3 regions of the Acetobacter aceti genome follow, and region 2 is predicted to be linked to each of the others. Evidence: riboswitches for the same ligand, from Rfam matches in the RefSeq annotation. Region 2 holds a riboswitch; each other region holds the start of a gene.

Region 1 (5,741 bases), 680 kb from region 2:
AATGAAATTTCTGAAAAAGATTGGGACTTTGTGTTGTATGAACTGTGACTTTGTCATGAGAAGTTTTTGATGATCCATCAGAAGCTGCCATTCGGATTTTGTACGCAGGTTTTTACGGTAATTTGTCTGCCATAGTTCCAAAGATCATTCCAATTGCTGACCATAGGATGACTGAGTGCCTATAGCAGCTTCTCTGATCTGAAACGCCCCAAAGCCATCGCAGGGAGATTCGATAGTATTTTGCTGATGTCGGGCAGAATCAACTGCAACATAAACAAAAATCCTATGAAGAAAATTCCTGCACTGCTCGATCTGTTTCATGTTTCAGATCTTTTGACGAGTAGCCTGGCTGTCAGAATTGAAATTACGGTACAGCAGGCAGACAACAGGATCGTCTCGAAATAGACATCGGTAAGCAGGCTGATTGTTTCTGGATTGCCGACGGCAGGTGGGTTGGGTGGACGCTTCAGATCTGGTGGCAGTGCCATGATGATGAAACAGGCAATGGCAATGAGCAGGGTGTCGGCACGGGGAGAGGGATGCCCAATCCAAATCCGTCCATAAACCACGGTGAAAGCGAGTGAGAACGGGCCTCCATAAGCTGTGCCAGGCATGACGAACCCGTGCATGGGCTTGAAATGGCCCGACTGACCATCTCAGGCTCTGGAGGCATTCAGATCAACGCATCCCGCGACTGTTAAAATATGAGAGCGTGCACAATCTCAGGCTTTCCGAACGGATGGACAGGCAGGAAGCGAGATCCACGCTTGGACTCCGGGGTCAGGCGTCATTCGGCCATTGAAATTTAATGGCAGAGCAAGCTGGCAAAGTGGCGGGCATCACGCGTGAATGCGTGAACCCTATTGCCAGAAAACGGGAGGTCCTTTCCTGTTCGGCCTCGGCGACGCAGAGTAGCGCAACATTAAGTGGTAGTCCGAAAATCGCCCCAAGATGCAATGGCACGAAACAGAATGGTCTTCGGGCGGATATGGATGACGGAATGGAGCAAACCACGGACTGGCTTATGATGACTTCGCCGGGGAAAAATCTGTTCCGCGTTCAACTGAGAGGCAGGATCTGCCTTCCCTCGCTTCGGAAAGGAATATTACAGGGATGCGACCGTGTCGGGTTTTCACCGGCATTCAGGCAGAATATTTTTCAGGCCTTCATGACACAGCCGAGTCAGCCGGAAAGCATGTTCGGCAGAGGTTCCTGTATCATTGGATGAAATTCTGAACAGAGAGAAAGCTGCTTTGACAGCCCCCTACACCACCGATAGACAGGTGGTGATGGTGTTCCGCAAGGAACTGAAAAGGGAAGCCGGTGCGGTCATGCATCAAATCCGGCGCTGCCCCCGCAACTGTAGACGGTTTGTGACACCTCTTCTTTCTCCCGTCATGGGGAGAACGCCACTGGAAGTTTCCGGGAAGGCGGCGAGGTTGTCCGGGACATATGTCCCGACCGTGAGCCAGGAGACCTGCCGTCATGAATAAGGAATGTCATGGACCGGCGGGGTGCCCGGATCATGAGGGCCTGCGTCCGTCGTATGCCCCCTCCCGGTGGAGGCCTCGCTGACCGCACCCTGTTTTTGCAAGGACGCAAGGACAGGACATGAATGATCTGCCTGCCAGAACGCCCGAAGAGTCACAGGTGGAACGCCCTGCTCTTCATATCTGTGTGACATGCCTCCGTCCTGACCCGGACGGCGTGCCGCTTGGGCGCACCCTTTATGAGACATTATGCGACAGGGCCGACGCGGGGCACGTGATCCTGCAGCCGGTCCTGTGTCTGGCCGCCTGTGGCAGTGGCTGCACGGCGACCATCTCCATGCCAGGAAAATGGGCCTGGCTGCTTGGCCATCTTGATCCCGCAAAAGCCGATGATCTGCTGACCTACGCAGGCCTTTATGCGGCGTCGAAAACCGGCGCAGTCATGCCGTCCAAACGTCCTTCCTCCCTGAACGACATGATTCTGGGCCGTTTTCCAGCCCTGCTTCCCACATCACAGGAGCCGACATGAATTCCATAGCCCCAACGTCCACACCTGCCATCGGTGTAAAGATTCCTGTCACCGTGATCACCGGTTTTCTGGGAGCAGGCAAGACCACTCTGCTGCGGAATCTCCTTTCGCAGGCGCACGGACGGCGGATCGCCGTCGTGGTCAATGAATTCGGTTCGTTGGGGATCGATGGCGAAACCCTGCGCTCCTGCGGCATTGAAGGTTGCCCGGATGAGGACATTGTCGAACTCACCAATGGCTGCCTGTGCTGCACCGTTGCGGACGATTTCCTGCCGACCATGCGCGCGCTGATCGATCGCCCGCAGCCGCCTGAGCACATCGTCATCGAAACATCGGGTCTCGCCCTGCCGAAGCCACTGCTCAAGGCGTTCGGCTGGCCGGATATCCGCACACGAATGACTGTGGACGGCGTCATCACGCTGGTCGACACACCAGCCGTCGCGGCGGGGCGTTTTGCTGATGACCCGGAGGCGATTGCCGCCCAGCAGGCAGCTGACCCTTCTCTCGATCACGACAATCCGCTGGCGGAAGTGTTTGAGGATCAGCTCCTCTCTGCCGATCTGGTGGTGCTGAACAAGACAGATCTGCTGGACGAGGCAGAACTGGAAGCCGTGGAAGCGGAGATCACCGCGCTGTTGCCACTTAAGCGGGTGATGCTGCGTGCCGTGGAGGGCAGGCTTGATCCGGCCGTGCTGCTTGGACTTGAAGCCGGTGCGGAAGATGATCTCACGGCGCGCCCGTCTCATCATGATGGTGCGGACGAGCATGAGCATGATGATTTCGACTCGTTTGTCGTCGCCGTCCCCGAGCAGATCAGCGCGGATGCCTTTGTGAAGCGTCTGACGGAAGTGGCGGTCCAGTTCGATATCCTGCGTCTCAAGGGTTTTGCTGCCGTAAAAGGTAAGGCGATGCGACTGGCGGTGCAGGGTGTGGGAGGGCGGATGCGCTACGTCTTCGACAAGCCGCTGACCGGCGACGACCGTACGGGGCGCCTCGTCGTCATTGGCCAGAAAGGGCTGGATTGTCAGGCCATCGAAGCGACCTTGCAGGCGGTCTGAATTTCTCATGCACCTGCTTGTCCGGGATCAGCAGTCGATTGACGAACAGGACGTGGCCGAAGATCTCGACCACGCACCTGCCGATGTCATCGTTCTGTCGTTCACGGACAGCGATCTGCTCTCCCTTGAGCGGGCCTATGACAGAATGGCGGAGCCGGGCTTTTCGCTCCGGCTGGTGAATCTTGGCCGGCTGCGTCATCCCATGTCGATTGATCTGTATATCGAACAGACCGTTGCGCATGCGCGATGCGTGGTTATCCGTCTTCTGGGTGGCGTGGATTACTGGCGGTATGGCGTCGAGGAAGTGGCGTCCTGCTGCCGCGCGCAGGATATTCCGCTTGCCTTGCTGCCCGGTGACGACCGGGAGGATGTCCGGCTGGCGGCATGGTCAACGGCAGAAGATGGAATCTGCCAGCGGCTGGCCGGTTTTCTGAAGGAGAGCGGCCCACGCAATATCCATGAAGCCCTGCAACTCATGCGTCATGCCGCAGGGTTGGGTGAAGATGACGGCGCATTGCCGGAGGGTCTTCCTGCTGTCGGTATTTACCGGCAGGCCGGGCATGGTCTTCCATTACGTGCCACACTGGTTTTCTATCGCGCACATCTGCTCTCGGGTGATACGGCCGCCATCGATGTGCTGGCTGACACGCTGGAACAGCACGGCATGGCGACTGAAGTGGTGTTCGTCTCTTCGTTGAAACAGACGGAAGTCGCGCAGTGGATCGAGCACCGGCTGCTCGTGACAGCCCCCGATATCGTGCTCAACGCGACGGTTTTCGCTGTCCGGGGAGAGGGAATGGCGGCGTCCCCCCTTGAAGCGGCTGGCGTGACGATCCTGCAACTCGTGCAGCCCGCTTCTACGGAGCGGGCATGGCGGGAGAGTTTTCGTGGTCTGGGTCAGTCCGATCTGGCCATGCAGGTCGTGCTGCCCGAGCTGGACGGTCGCATAGCGACAGTGCCTGTTTCCTTCAAGGAGGAAGCGGCTGCCGGTCATCCGGCGCGTCGAAAAGCATGGCGTTCTGGAATCGACGCAGTGGTGCGGCAGGCATCGGGATGGGCGCGTCTTGGACATATCGCCGCAGTTGATCGGAAACTGGCAATCATCCTGTCCGATTATCCCGGCGCAAGTGACGAAGGAGGTTCTGCGCAGGTCGCGCATGCTGTCGGGCTCGACAGCTTTGCAAGTCTGTCCTCCATTCTGGAGATGCTGCGAGATGCTGGTTACAGTTGTGGCGAGCGTGCAGATACTGAAGTCGCCACGCTTGTCCCGGTTCTGACGGAAGGCTCCGGGCATACGGTCTGGTCTCTCGCTGACTATAAAAATTGTTTTGATGAACTGCCTGAAACTTTCCGTGTGTCGGTCATGGCCGTATGGGGCGCGCCGGAAGACGATCCTTCATTGCGGGATGGCCTGTTTTGTTTCCGCTTTTGTCGTCCAGGTAATATCGTCATTGCCGTCCAGCCGGATCGTGGTCGCCATGCCGATCGGCAAACGCAGTATCATGATCCGGATATGCCGCCATGCCACGGTTATATCGCGTTTTATTTGTGGCTGCGTTCGGTCTGCGCCATTGATGTCATGGTGCATCTTGGTGCGCATGGGACGCTGGAATGGCTGCCGGGAAAATCGGTCGCGCTGTCTGAAAGTTGTGGTCCGGCTGTTCTGACGGCAGGTATGCCGGTGATCTATCCGTTCATCGTCAACAACCCCGGTGAAGCGGCGGCGGCGAAACGGCGTCTGGGGGCCGTGACCATCGGGCATATGACGCCGCCAGTGATGAAGGCAGGTCTGTCTGGTGATATGGAGGAACTTGAAGCGCTGATCGACGAATATGCTGAAGCAGATGGGATGGATCGTCGCCGCGTGGCATTGCTGCGTCGTGATATTCTTGAGCGGGCCACCAGCATGGGTGTGCTGGCGGAAAGTGGAGTGCGATCCGCAGAAGGAGATGAAGCGGAAGCACTTGCCCGGCTGGATGCCTATCTCTGCGATGTGAAGGATCTTCAGATCCGCGATGGGCTGCATGTTTTTGGGCAGGTCACTCCGAAAAGTGCTGATTTGGCTGGAACTGTTGCCACTCTCTCCGGCGTTGAGGAAGCAGCCGTGACACAGCGCCTCCTTCTGAGCGCCCAGCGGGAGCGGGAAGGGTTTCTGGCGGCTCTTGAAGGTCGTTTTGTTGAACCGGGTCCGGCAGGAGCGCCAACGCGGGGGCGCTTCGATGTGCTGCCGACTGGAAGAAATCTTTTCACAATTGATCCGCGGGCCATTCCAACCCCTGTCGCCGTGGAGCTGGCTCGTGGACAGGCCGAACAGATTCTGACGCGACATTTGCAGGAAGAAGGCGAACCGCTACGGCATCTGGTGATGGATCTGTGGGGATCAGCAAGTTTACGAACCGGTGGCGAAGATCTTGCGCTGGCGCTGCTGTTGATGGGGGTCGAGCCGCTGTGGGATCGTGCCAGCGGCAGGGTCAGTGGAATCGACATCGTTCCGATGCCGGTGCTTGATCGTCCGCGTGTTGATGTCACGTTGCGCATTTCCGGTTTTTTCCGGGACACGTTCCCCGGCCAGATCGCTCTCTTCCGACAGGCCGTTGAAGCTGTTGCCGCGCGCCGGGAAAGTGTTGAATGGAATCCTCTCGTAGCAGTCTTTGTACAAAATGA
Region 2 (5,741 bases):
GGTTCCTGTCGATAAGCGCCGGGCTTTCAGAGACCGGCTGTTTCAGAGAAAGCTGATGTTGAAGGGATCACCACGCAAGGCGCGGGGTGAACTTTATGCCGGAGATTGGCTCGGAGTGCAAAAAGCACATCCCTATAGGTTGGGCGACCTTCCCGCCAAGACAAGGAGACCAATGACCAGGACGGTCAGTTTTCCACGTCCTGCCCTGTCTGGAGCCATCAGGCCGGTTATCGCAATGTGCGACGCAGCCTGCGAACCGCCAGTACGATTGCGGACACATAGAGAGCCATCACACCGCAAAGCGCGGGAAGCACAAGCATCCACATGGCGGCGGCGGATCTTAGCCAGACGAAGAAATCAAGATCATGCACGCCGTAGACCAACCAGCGGGAATGACGGGCCGCTGTATCGAGGACAGCCGATAACTCTCCGGATTGCGCATCGATATAGAGCAGCGTTCCCTCTGGCGCAGCGGCGCGCAAAACCGGAAAGCGGCGTTTCTTCAGGGGGCGGTCAAAATAATAGTCATCGGCTTTATCCAGAGAAACTATTCGGGCATCCGGATCAAAAAAATTCTGGTTTTGCAGAGCTTCTTCAAGACTGGCAGCCGTCAGCACGACAGGCGTTGCATCTCTGGCAAACCGTTCCACCCGCCCATCCGCATGATGAAGCACCAGAAAGGGATGGCCACCCAAGGGAACAACATCGACCTCCTGCCAGTCAGTCTGTTTCTGCTCCCATGACCGTTTCGCCGCAACGTCCAGCAATATCCCGACAATATCACTGCCCGTAACATATCCGGAAAGGCGGTCCTGCCATAAGGACGGTTTTTGCCCCTGAAAAAGACCGGCGGGATTCATTGTCAGAAATCCGCTGGTGATCCACGCAAGCGCCATCAGGCCAGACACGGTTCCACAGATATGATGAAACAGGTGCCAGCCCCGATAGACGGAAAATGGCCATACCTTCTTCAGTCGCAGAAAACCGACAGACAGTCCGGTTATGGTGAGGAAAACACCTGATCCTGACAATATGATAACGACATCGTGCCACAGCGCAGGATGTCGACGAAGTATTGCCGGATAAATCCAGTGTGGGATCGCCCCGAACCATGCCCAGCGCCGCGTCGTTTTATCGGTCGCCTGCCCGACGTCGCCTGTCACACGCGAGACGTAGACCTGATTTCCGCCAGCATCATTGGCATGAAATCTGTAAAACCCTTCAGACCTGTCACGGCTGTTCAAAATCCACTGATCGTCGGTTGTCAGCTTGTCGAAAATGACATGATCGGAAACATGCCTTGCCTGAAGATATGACCGGGCACTGGCAGCCGTGATTTCGGCAGAGAGGAACCCTTCTTTCCCGCTGGCAAGATTGAGGACCTGAGCACCTCCCTGTTCCGCCTGAAGGACGAGAACAGGAATTTCTCCTACCATCGTCAATCGAGCGTGACTGAAACGTCTTCCAGCATCAACAATATTTCTGATTCTGGAAAAATTTTCGGGGAATTTCAGCAATGGATGGACATGAGCCAAAGCTGTTGCTGATGGCTGAGGCCAGGGACGCCACAGCATAACGATACCCGACGCACACCATGACGCCATCAGGAGACAGAGGCAGATTCCCATCCACCGATGGATCAGAAAAAGTTTTCGGATGAGATATTTTTTTGTAAACATCATTGTTCCGAAAAGAGAGTTCCACGGGCTGCCCGATGAAAGCAACCCGATGGGAAACTCTCAATCTTCTGTAAACACAGGCAGATGCTCAGAAGCCGGCCTGCATGCTGATGGAAAAGGAACGCGGCGCCCCAAGCAGAACCTGTCCGGAATATCCCGTATCGGCCCACTGAACGAAATGCTTGTTACCGATATTGTCGATACGACCATACAGGGTGATGCCTTTGTAGGCGTGCCACGCTGCGAAAACATTGACCAGAGCATAATCTTTCATGGTCAGCGTGTTGGCGTAGTCTCCTTTTCGGGCTGAAACATACCGCATGCCAGCGCCAAGATCGAGCGGCAGCCCCCGGACACGCGACCAGATCCCCCAGAGGTTGGCGGTCACAGCCGGTACATTGGGAACCTGATTGCCGGAAGCGTCCACTGTCGCACTCGGATGGAAAGAACCGTAGCGGGACCATGTGTAGGCGACATTCCCGTTAAAGCTGAAATGCCGGTTGAGAATGAGATCCCCCTGCCATTCCACGCCGCGAGACTTCTGCACGCCGGCAGTCGCGACGGTATCCGGTCCGGTCGTGACAAGAATACGCGTGCGGCGAATGTCATACAAAGCCAGTGTCGTGGTGAAGCGCCCGTCCAGCGCGGAGGCTTTCACACCGATTTCACCCTGTCGCGCATGGCTGAGACGCGAGAACTGACCACGGTTGGCCGTGAAAAGATTGGAACCCGGCGGGTCTTCCCCTGTCGTGTAAACCCCATAAACGCTGATGTTTTTTGTAATATCGTAAACGGGACCAATCCTGAAATTATCCGGATTATAGTGACCGCGGAAACTGGTGCTGGCGTTGAAACTGCCATCCTGCCTGTAGTTCTGCCGATTGAGCGACAACCAGTCATACCGGAAACCGCCAACGAGCCTCAGCGTCTCACGAATTGTCAGGACATCTTCCAGAAACAGTCCGGCCTGTACCATTGTCGTGGGTGATTTATTGAACGGATATTCGCCTGCGAACGATCCCAGCGCCGTCTGCTCCGGGCCTGCCAGAGAAACGCTGTCAGCATAGGTGGCGTCAGGAAAACCACGATTGCGGATAAAGCGGAGATAGTAAGCATCTCCTCCCAGAATAAATCGATTTTTCATGCCAGAAACAGAAGAATCAAAACTGGCGTAAAGACTGCTGCCCACCTGATGCTGATTTTGGAAAACGTAGAAACGGTCGCGTGCAATTCGTCCTTGTCCGATGGCGTTCCCAGAGGCGTCAACCCTGCCTGCATCCACCATATAACTCAGACTCTCGGCGTTATTCCAGCGCCTTTTGGAATAGATGAAATAACTGCTGCCATGCAGTGAAATCGACGGCGTAGCCTGCCAGTCAAGATGGAGGGTGGGCGTCGCATTGACCGACCCGGCCTCGGCGTTGCGGACATTATAATACTTCCACATTTCTTTACGGGTAATGCCGAGCCCCCTGGTGGAATTTACCAGTCCACCAACACGTCCCCCGGTCTGTCCAATATCGACCAGAGGCGTGCCGTAATAGGTGGAAAGCCGATCCGTGAGATAGTCCATGCCCAGCCGGGCAGTGAATTTTGAAGTCGGCTTCCACAGCAGGGTTGTCGTGAAATCATTGGAATGAGGATCAGCGCCCTTCACAAATCCATCCGAAGATGTGCGGCTGAAATCCGCCCGGATGGCCAGTGTGTTCGTGATCGGCAGGGACCCTCCGACGCCGGCATTCCATGTATTGAAACTTCCATAGGAAAGAAGTGCGTTTGCATGAGGCGCGTCAAAAGTTGGATTACGTGTCCGCATATCCACTGTTCCGCCAACAGCTCCCTGTCCATACAGAACGGATGATGGACCTTTGAGGATCTGAACACTTTCCAGATTGAACGCGTTCTGCGGCCGGTTCACCATGGTTGTAGGACCGAAATAGGTTCCATCCCGCAGGATCTGCACCTGATTACCGGTAAAACCACGCATCATGAACTGGGCAGGACTGCCCGGCCCGCCGCCCGACGATACGCCGGGAGCACTATCACCGGCATCTTCCGCCTGAGCATAACCGCGCTGCATCATGACATCATGTTCGATCACATTGATGGTGGCGGGAGAGTGCTGGATGGAAAGGCCAAGCTTGCCACCGATAGCGGTCGTCTGCCGCAACTGGGGCTGCCTGCCCTGGATTTTGATATTTTCAGCGTGTCCGGCGGGCACAGCTTTATGAGGCGGGGACTGTATCTTTCCCGACCGCTCCGCCGTTGCGGCATGAGCGGTGAAGAGACAGGTCAGGCTGACGGCCATGAAACCAATGTGGCGTGATACGGGATGCACGGTGATGCTCCGACAGAACGTCACCACAGCGGAGACCAGCATTACGTTGGCCTCGCCCCTGAAACCCCCCGTTCAGCGGCCCTGTCCGTGACTCCGTTGCCGTGGCAGGTCTCCTAGCTTACCGGTCATCGATCTGACGAAAAACCTTCCCGGACCGCCTCGCGACAGTATCCAGTGGTGTTCAGACAATCGTCAGCCTCGCGGCATACAGTTGCGGGGACAGCACCGGCCTGACACCGGTTTCCCTCTTAGCCACCACAGCAGACAAGCGACATGGCGGACCACAAGCAATCAGGATGTGATACTGCCGCTCACAATTCTGTCAACGTCCGGAAGCGGCTCTGATGCAGGGAATGGCGTGGCGAAAACATATGTCATTATTGTCTTCATGAAGTCCTGATCATGGTGAGCAATGGTTCCAGAGCCCACCATGATCAGGATGATGCCTTGTCCAATCAGCGGCAGACGGTCAGGCCAGTTCCCTCAGCGCCTCAAACCGGCGGGGATATCTGCTCTTCATGTGACTGGCGAGACCATACCCGCCGATAAAGGTTACGATCACCAGAAAACCGATACCCCACGCAGCGATGGAGGCGTTATCCCCACCGATCAGGGCAGGAAGGTTGGCAACCGCAATCCACAGGCATGCCAGAAGACCAATAAGTCCTCCGATGGGCGCAATCAATGTATGCCAGACATTTCCAAGCCCCTTGCTGCGGACATTGAAGAACACAAGAACCGATATGCAGGTCAGGGACAGGATGACCATGTAACCCAGCGTTCCGGCTGTCGCGCCCCACGCATAGATCTGTGTCACCGGGTCAAGACCGAGAATCAGCAGGATGAGCAATCCGCCGAAAGAGGTGCAGGACTGCACAAGGGAAGAAACGTGGGGAGAGGAATGATCTGCGTGCACATTGGAAATACCGGCAGGCAGCACGCCGTAACGGGACATGATGTACTGGTATCGCACCACGACGTTGTGCAGGGCGAGAATGCAGGCAAAAAGGCTCGTTATAAGCAGAACATTGACGATATCCTCGCTGACCTGCCCCATATAGGAACGGATCAGCAGCAGATACATGTCGCCGGTATGCTCATTGGCCATGGGAACGACTGAATCCAGTCCGAAACCGGCGACCTCGCACCACATTGAAATGACGTAGAAAAGACCCACGCCAAATACCGCCGCGTAAGTGGCACGGGGAATGGTCACATCGGGATTGCGGGCTTCCTCCCGAAAGATCACGGTCGATTCAAAACCGATGAAGCAGTAGATGGCGAACATGATGCCAAGACCGGGTGAACCGGACAGCGCGGCATGAGCCGTAAAAGGCTCGACCGACAGGGACGAAACACCCTTTGTCGCCACGATAACGAGATCGGCCAACAGAACGACGCCCACTTCCAGAACCAGCGCAATACCGAGAAACCGTGAACTCATCTCGATATGTCGGTATCCCAGAAAACCCGCGATCGCGACGACGGCTATGGACAGGAGCCACCACGGAACGGAAAATCCAAGTGCATTATGCAGAAGTTCGCTTAATGTGTAGCCGATATAGGCTTCCAGGGCGATCACGATGAAGCTGTAGGACGCTGCCGCCATCGTGGCGGACGCAAGGCCGATCTGCCTTCCAAGTCCCTTCTGGATATAGGCGTAGAATGCTCCCGCGTTCGCCACGTAACGCGACATGAAAATGAAGCCCGCGGTGAACAGATAC
Region 3 (5,741 bases), 290 kb from region 2:
CTGGTTTGACAACAGCCTATTCTTTGAAAAGGGATTTTGGAATTGCCCGGCCACGTCTTGCGGTCGCGGGACTTAACCCGCACGCGGGAGAGGACGGGATGATGGGCCGGGAAGAAATCGACATGATCATCCCGGCGATCGAACGTCTGCGTGCGGAAGGAGTGGATGTCGTCGGACCGATGCCTCCGGATACGATGTTCACCGACACCGCGCGTCAGAAATATGACGCAGCACTCTGTATGTATCACGATCAGGCATTGATCCCCATCAAGACCCTCGATATGGCGCATGGTGTGAATGTCACGCTCGGGCTGCCCGTTGTCCGTACATCCCCGGACCACGGCACAGCGTTCGATATCGCGGGAAAAGGCATTGCGGCGGCCACCAGTCTTGTTGCGGCGCTGCGTCTCGCTCATGTCTTGTCTGAAAATCGTCTGAATTATAAAGAAGGATTGCTTTCATGATCCAGCGTCAGCGTCTTGGTGTGAATATTGATCACGTCGCCACGATCCGTAATGCACGTGGGGGCACGCACCCTGACCCGGTGGAAGCGGCGTTGCTCGCCGTCAAGGCAGGTGCTGATGGTATCACCGCCCATCTCCGCGAAGACAGGCGACATATTCGTGATGAGGATCTGAACCGTCTCCGCACGACCGTGCGAGCGCCTCTTAACATGGAAATGGCGGCGACGCAGGAAATGGTAGCGCTCGCCTGCAAGCTGAAGCCACATGCGAGCTGCATCGTGCCGGAACGGCGGGAGGAAGTGACGACCGAAGGTGGTCTGGATGTTGCTGGCCAGACCGCTGGTCTGGTGCCGATGATCAGAAAACTTCGTGAAAATGGCATCAGGGTTTCTCTGTTTGTTGATCCTGACCCGGAACAGATTGCCGCCTCCGCCGCTGTGGGAGCCGTTGTGGTCGAACTCCATACAGGCGCCTATGCTCATGGCAGGGATGGAGAACTCGCCCGTCTGAAAGTGGCTGCGTCACAGGCGGCGGGGCTGGGGCTGGAAGTGCATGCCGGTCATGGTCTGAGCTTTGGCAATGTCGCGCCGGTGGCCGCCATTCCGGAAATCGTGGAACTGAACATAGGGCATTTTCTGATCGGACAGGCGATCTTCGACGGGCTTCCGGCTGTTGTGCAGGAAATGCGGCGGCTTATGGATGCGGCTCGCGCTGCTCCGGCTGCCTGAGGGCTTTCGATGTTGTGGTGTTGACGCAACAGTCTGTGACACGGCTACACAGATATGATTGACTCGCTGTGACCGCTCTATAAATCATTTCTTTCATGATGGTTCCCATACGGCGCGTACAGGTCGCGTCCGAGGGATGAAAAGGGAACCGGGTGAGGTGGCTGCGTGGCCGCCAAGGCCCGGGCTGCCCCCGCAACTGTAAGCGGTTGGGATAGCTGTCCGGCGTAAAGTCGGCTCACTGGAGCATTTTTCTCCGGGAAGGGAAGGGCTGTCTCTCCAAAAACCGCGAGCCAGGAGACCTGCCATCATACCGGATGTTGTGGACGAGACGTGTCGGACGGGGTGATCTGGCAGGTTGGAACGGTTGTGTGAAACATGACCTCCTTTTGCTCGTGGCAACGCAGACAACCACGAGCTGATCGTAATGCCCTTTCGCGCGCTCCTTTTGACCGGTGCTTCATTTTTCTCGGCACTTCTTGCAACGACTGCCCCGGCTCATGCCTCTGCGACTGAGAGCGGAAAGACGGTGGCGGCCCATCCAGCAGTCAGGAATACTGACATGCCCGGTATCCGCTCCATGCTCTCTGAGCATACTGACTCCTGGCCCGAATCCATCACGGTCAGCGCCGCCCGTCGTCCGATCAAGGCTGACGAGATCGGCACGGCCATGACGATCATCACCGAACAGCAGATTCAGACGCAGCAACGGCGGTCCCTGTCAGATATTCTGGAAAGACAACCGGGCCTGAACGTGGTGCAGACCGGTGGAATGGGCGGCCTGACAGCCATCTTCATGCGCGGAAGCAATGCCAACGAGGTGAAGGTTCGTCTCGACGGCATGGATATGAACGACGGAAGCAATGCCACCGGCGCGTTCGATCCGGCGCAGTTCATGACGGACGGACTGGGACGGATCGAGATTCTTCGAGGCCCGCAGAGCGGCCTTTACGGCGCGGACGCCATGGCAGGCGTGATCGATATGACCACGGCGAAAGGGCAGGGACGTGTGAAGGCTTTCGCGCGCATGGAAGGTGGGTCTTACGGGACCTTCAATCAGGTGCTGGGTGCGCGGGGCAGCCTTGACCGTTTCCACTATAATGTCGAACTGTCGCACTACAGACAGGTCGGGTTCCACAGCATTCCCCGTTATATCGAACGGTATGCCAGCATCTTTTCCAATGTGACGAAAGAGCAGCGCGATCGGGGCAATACCTACGACAATCGCAGCGCGAATGTCCGTATGGACTACGATGTGACGGATAATTTTGATCTCGGTCTTACATCGCGTCTTATGCAGAGTAATTACCGTTCGTATGGTTCTTACGATATGCTGGATGAAGTCTACGGGGACGCCCAGCATGAACGCGAGCGGACGATCCAGAATGAGGCCGTTGTCCGTGGGACGGCGCATCTGCGATCCTGGGATGGCCTGTTCGATCAGGTGATCGGGCTGGGTTACATGACCAACTGGCGGAACTTCACCTATACCGGCACAGGTTCTGATGGAGGCGCGCGTCTCTATGATCCGAACTACTATCGTTCTTCACGTCTGAAGATTGACTGGCACGGTACGCTGGATCTCAAGAAATACGGTTCGTTTCTTGTGGGCGCCGAGCATTTCCACGAGACCTATTACGGTAACCAGAGCGACGGGACGGGAACGAATGACGCGCCTTACAGCGCCCGCGCCACCATGGATACGACAGCAGGCTACGGTCAGTATCAGGGAAACTGGAATCGGATTCTTTATGGTGCAGCCAATGTCCGTTATGATTCCAATTCCCGCTACGGACATTATGTGACATGGCGCGTGGCGCCTGCCATCCATATTCCCGGCACAGGAACCATCATCAAGGCCAGTGCGGGCAGCGGCTTTCACGGTCCGTCGCTCTATCAGCTTTTTGGAAAGCTGAATGGTAGCTACTACAATTATCAGGGAAATCAGAATCTAAGGGCCGAACGCCTGATCGGTTACGATGTGACTGTCGAGCAGAAACTGGCTCATGACCGGGTGCATTTTGGCGCGACATGGTATGAAAATCATGTCCGTAATCTGATTCAGTCAACGGCGACTTATTCCGCCTATACGTCAACATATTCTTACGCCAATGTGGATCGTGCCCGCATGTTCGGTGTCGAGGCGTTCCTGAACTGGAAAGCTCTCGATAATCTTGAGTTCAACCTCAACTACACCTGGACTCACGCGCGCGACACGACGGATGATCAGCCACTTCAGCGTCGCCCGCAGCATAAGTTCAATTTCAACACGACATGGAAGCCGGTCAAGGATCTCACCTTGTCTGGTAATATTCTTTATGTCAGTGGCTGGCGGGATTATCCGGTCTACGCGGCGAACGGCAGCTATTGTGTAATCTGTGCCAAAGGGCATGGCTATTTCACCATTGATCTGGCTGCCAGCTATCAGATCAACCGCTTCCTGACGGTTTTTGCTCGTGCCGACAACCTTCTGAACCGGCAGTTTGAAAATCCTGTTGGATATCTACAGCAGGGCCGGGCTGGTTATGGTGGCTTTACCCTGAGTTACTGAGGCGCGTTTTGCTGCAAATGGTGTGAGGCCGTGAAAGAGGCTGCCCGCAACGCGGGCAGCAGGCCGAGAAAGGACAATATGGAATTGTTTGTTTTGTATCACCTGTGTTTCCGGAAATCAGCCAGGTTACTCTGCCGGCATAACTGAAGTCGGTCGTGTGGTGGTATGCCCAACAGGAAATATCGAATCATAAGCCATATTAAATGCAAACGCATAAACCAGATAAAAGAGCGCGATCGACATGCTGAGCGAGAAGGCAAGCGTGATTGAGACGCCAAGATAAAGCGCAATCGCTGGAAGCAGGACAATCTGCAGTCCAGCCTCAAACAGCACTGTATGCAGAAGCCTTACAGTGATGGTTTTACTGGTTGCCCCCCTGAGGCGAAGCATGGCGTGGTCGAAAAGCAGATTATAGAGGTAATTCCACAGCATTGCGGTGAGAGCGCTGCCAATGCCGATCGCCCCCATGTCTGAAGCCTGCACCCCAAATAGAATACTGCCGCATGGAATTACGATGGCGAGCGCAACGCACTCAAACAGCAGGGCGTGACGGAGACGATCTGTGCCGGAACGCAGGGCTGCGGTGGATTGAATGGATTCGGTTGACATGCGGCGCAACCTATCTGATTTTTCGCTCAGAAAAAGTTAGAACCTATCTGTTTTTGAGATGGATTAGTGAGTATCTCTTTTGATCAGCTACAGGCGTTCGTAGAGGCTGCGGCCGCGGGTTCATTTTCCGCGGCTGCACGCCGGACAGGCAAAGCTCAGTCTGCAATCAGTACGCATGTCAGTAATCTGGAAGACGACCTTGGTATCCTGCTGTTCAACAGGGAGGGACGTGTTCCAGTTCTCACACCAGCAGGCCAGAGACTGCTTGAGGAGGCGCGTGTCGTTCTGGATCGGCGCGAGCATCTTGTAGGGCTGGCGCGCTCTCTGGAAGAAGGTGTGGAAAATCGTCTGGTTGTCGCCATTGATGAACTCTATCCGGAAAATGCCCTTGGGCCTATTTTTCAGGATTTTGCAGCACGCTTTCCTCATGTTGAACTGGAACTGCTGTTACCCCTGATGGAAGATGTGGGGCACATGGTGCAGGCCGGAACGGCTGATCTCGGGGTAATGTGGCAGCAGACTACCCCGCCTGTTGATCTCGCGTTTCGGACGATAGGACGAGTGCCGCTGCGGCTTGTCTGCGGGCGTAACCATCCCCTGGCTGAACAGCCTGTGGCCTGGGAGGAATTGAAACGCTACCGGCAGATTCTGGTGGCGTCACGCGGCAAGAAGCAGGACAGGGAGAGCCTGCGGATAGCCGCTGAAGTGTGGTGGGTTGAAAGTAACTGGCTTATTCTGGAAATGGTCAAACATGGCGTTGGCTGGGCTTTCATTTCAGATCACGTTCTGGCGTCATCTCCTGTGGCATCATATATTGTAGTTCCTGACTTGCAATTTGACGCAGGTCATCATCAGGTTCCTCTCTCTATAGTATGGCACAAGAAAAAAGTGCATGGTCCAGCAGCACTATGGTTAAGAGAGAGAATATATCAGGAAAAGAGTGTTTTTATCGTTGCTGACTGATGGTGTGTTTTTTTAAATCGAGAGTTTATGTTGAACTTTTTCTTCTATTTGGAGTTTTGGAGAGTGTTTTTCAGAAACGGATTTCCTTATAAAATGGCAATATTTTCAACGAATTGTTTGGAAATGAATTCTGGAGAGGCGTTTCTGATCAGAGTGATCGGCTGCGATAGTCTTACATATAGGTAATTTTACGCATTCCTTCCATGTGATCCGTTACCGTAACGTAATCATGTCGCCGGGTGATGGTTACGGCCATAAGGGGGTGTTCATGGGTGCGCGAGTGTCACGGTTATCATTGGACCGAAAAAAGAAATTACTTCGTTGTGGAAGTATCCTGTCAGCTTTTGCAACGCTGGGACTGATGGCGCCTGAGCGATCAAAGGCAGCGATGACCGTCAATTTTGGCAAGAATCAATACTTTACATTTGG

Evidence for each region. Region 2 has a riboswitch for cobalamin ahead of A0U92_RS03945 (TonB-dependent receptor). Riboswitches for the same ligand answer to the same signal wherever they lie in the genome.
Region 1: it holds a riboswitch for cobalamin, as region 2 does, so the genes downstream of both, A0U92_RS00690 (DUF1636 family protein) here and A0U92_RS03945 (TonB-dependent receptor) in region 2, are expected to answer to the same signal.
Region 3: it holds a riboswitch for cobalamin, as region 2 does, so the genes downstream of both, A0U92_RS05205 (TonB-dependent receptor plug domain-containing protein) here and A0U92_RS03945 (TonB-dependent receptor) in region 2, are expected to answer to the same signal.

Annotation. Positions count from the first base shown of each region.
Region 1 is NZ_CP014692.1:164,425-170,165, forward strand. Features, by position in the region: gene A0U92_RS17605 (hypothetical protein) at 145-321, opposite strand; gene A0U92_RS00680 (CbtA family protein) at 318-614, opposite strand; cobalamin riboswitch at 1,274-1,499, shown strand; gene A0U92_RS00690 (DUF1636 family protein) at 1,612-2,019, shown strand; gene cobW (cobalamin biosynthesis protein CobW) at 2,016-3,077, shown strand; gene cobN (cobaltochelatase subunit CobN) at 3,085-5,741, shown strand, end outside.
Region 2 is NZ_CP014692.1:849,042-854,782, reverse strand. Features, by position in the region: gene A0U92_RS03950 (hypothetical protein) at 228-1,436, opposite strand; gene A0U92_RS03945 (TonB-dependent receptor) at 1,768-4,059, opposite strand; cobalamin riboswitch at 4,104-4,318, opposite strand; gene A0U92_RS03940 (APC family permease) at 4,487-5,741, opposite strand, start outside.
Region 3 is NZ_CP014692.1:1,138,688-1,144,428, forward strand. Features, by position in the region: gene pdxA (4-hydroxythreonine-4-phosphate dehydrogenase PdxA) at 1-464, shown strand, start outside; gene A0U92_RS05200 (pyridoxine 5'-phosphate synthase) at 461-1,192, shown strand; cobalamin riboswitch at 1,275-1,513, shown strand; gene A0U92_RS05205 (TonB-dependent receptor plug domain-containing protein) at 1,752-3,740, shown strand; gene A0U92_RS05210 (PACE efflux transporter) at 3,867-4,349, opposite strand; gene A0U92_RS05215 (LysR family transcriptional regulator) at 4,416-5,312, shown strand; gene A0U92_RS05220 (porin) at 5,674-5,741, shown strand, end outside.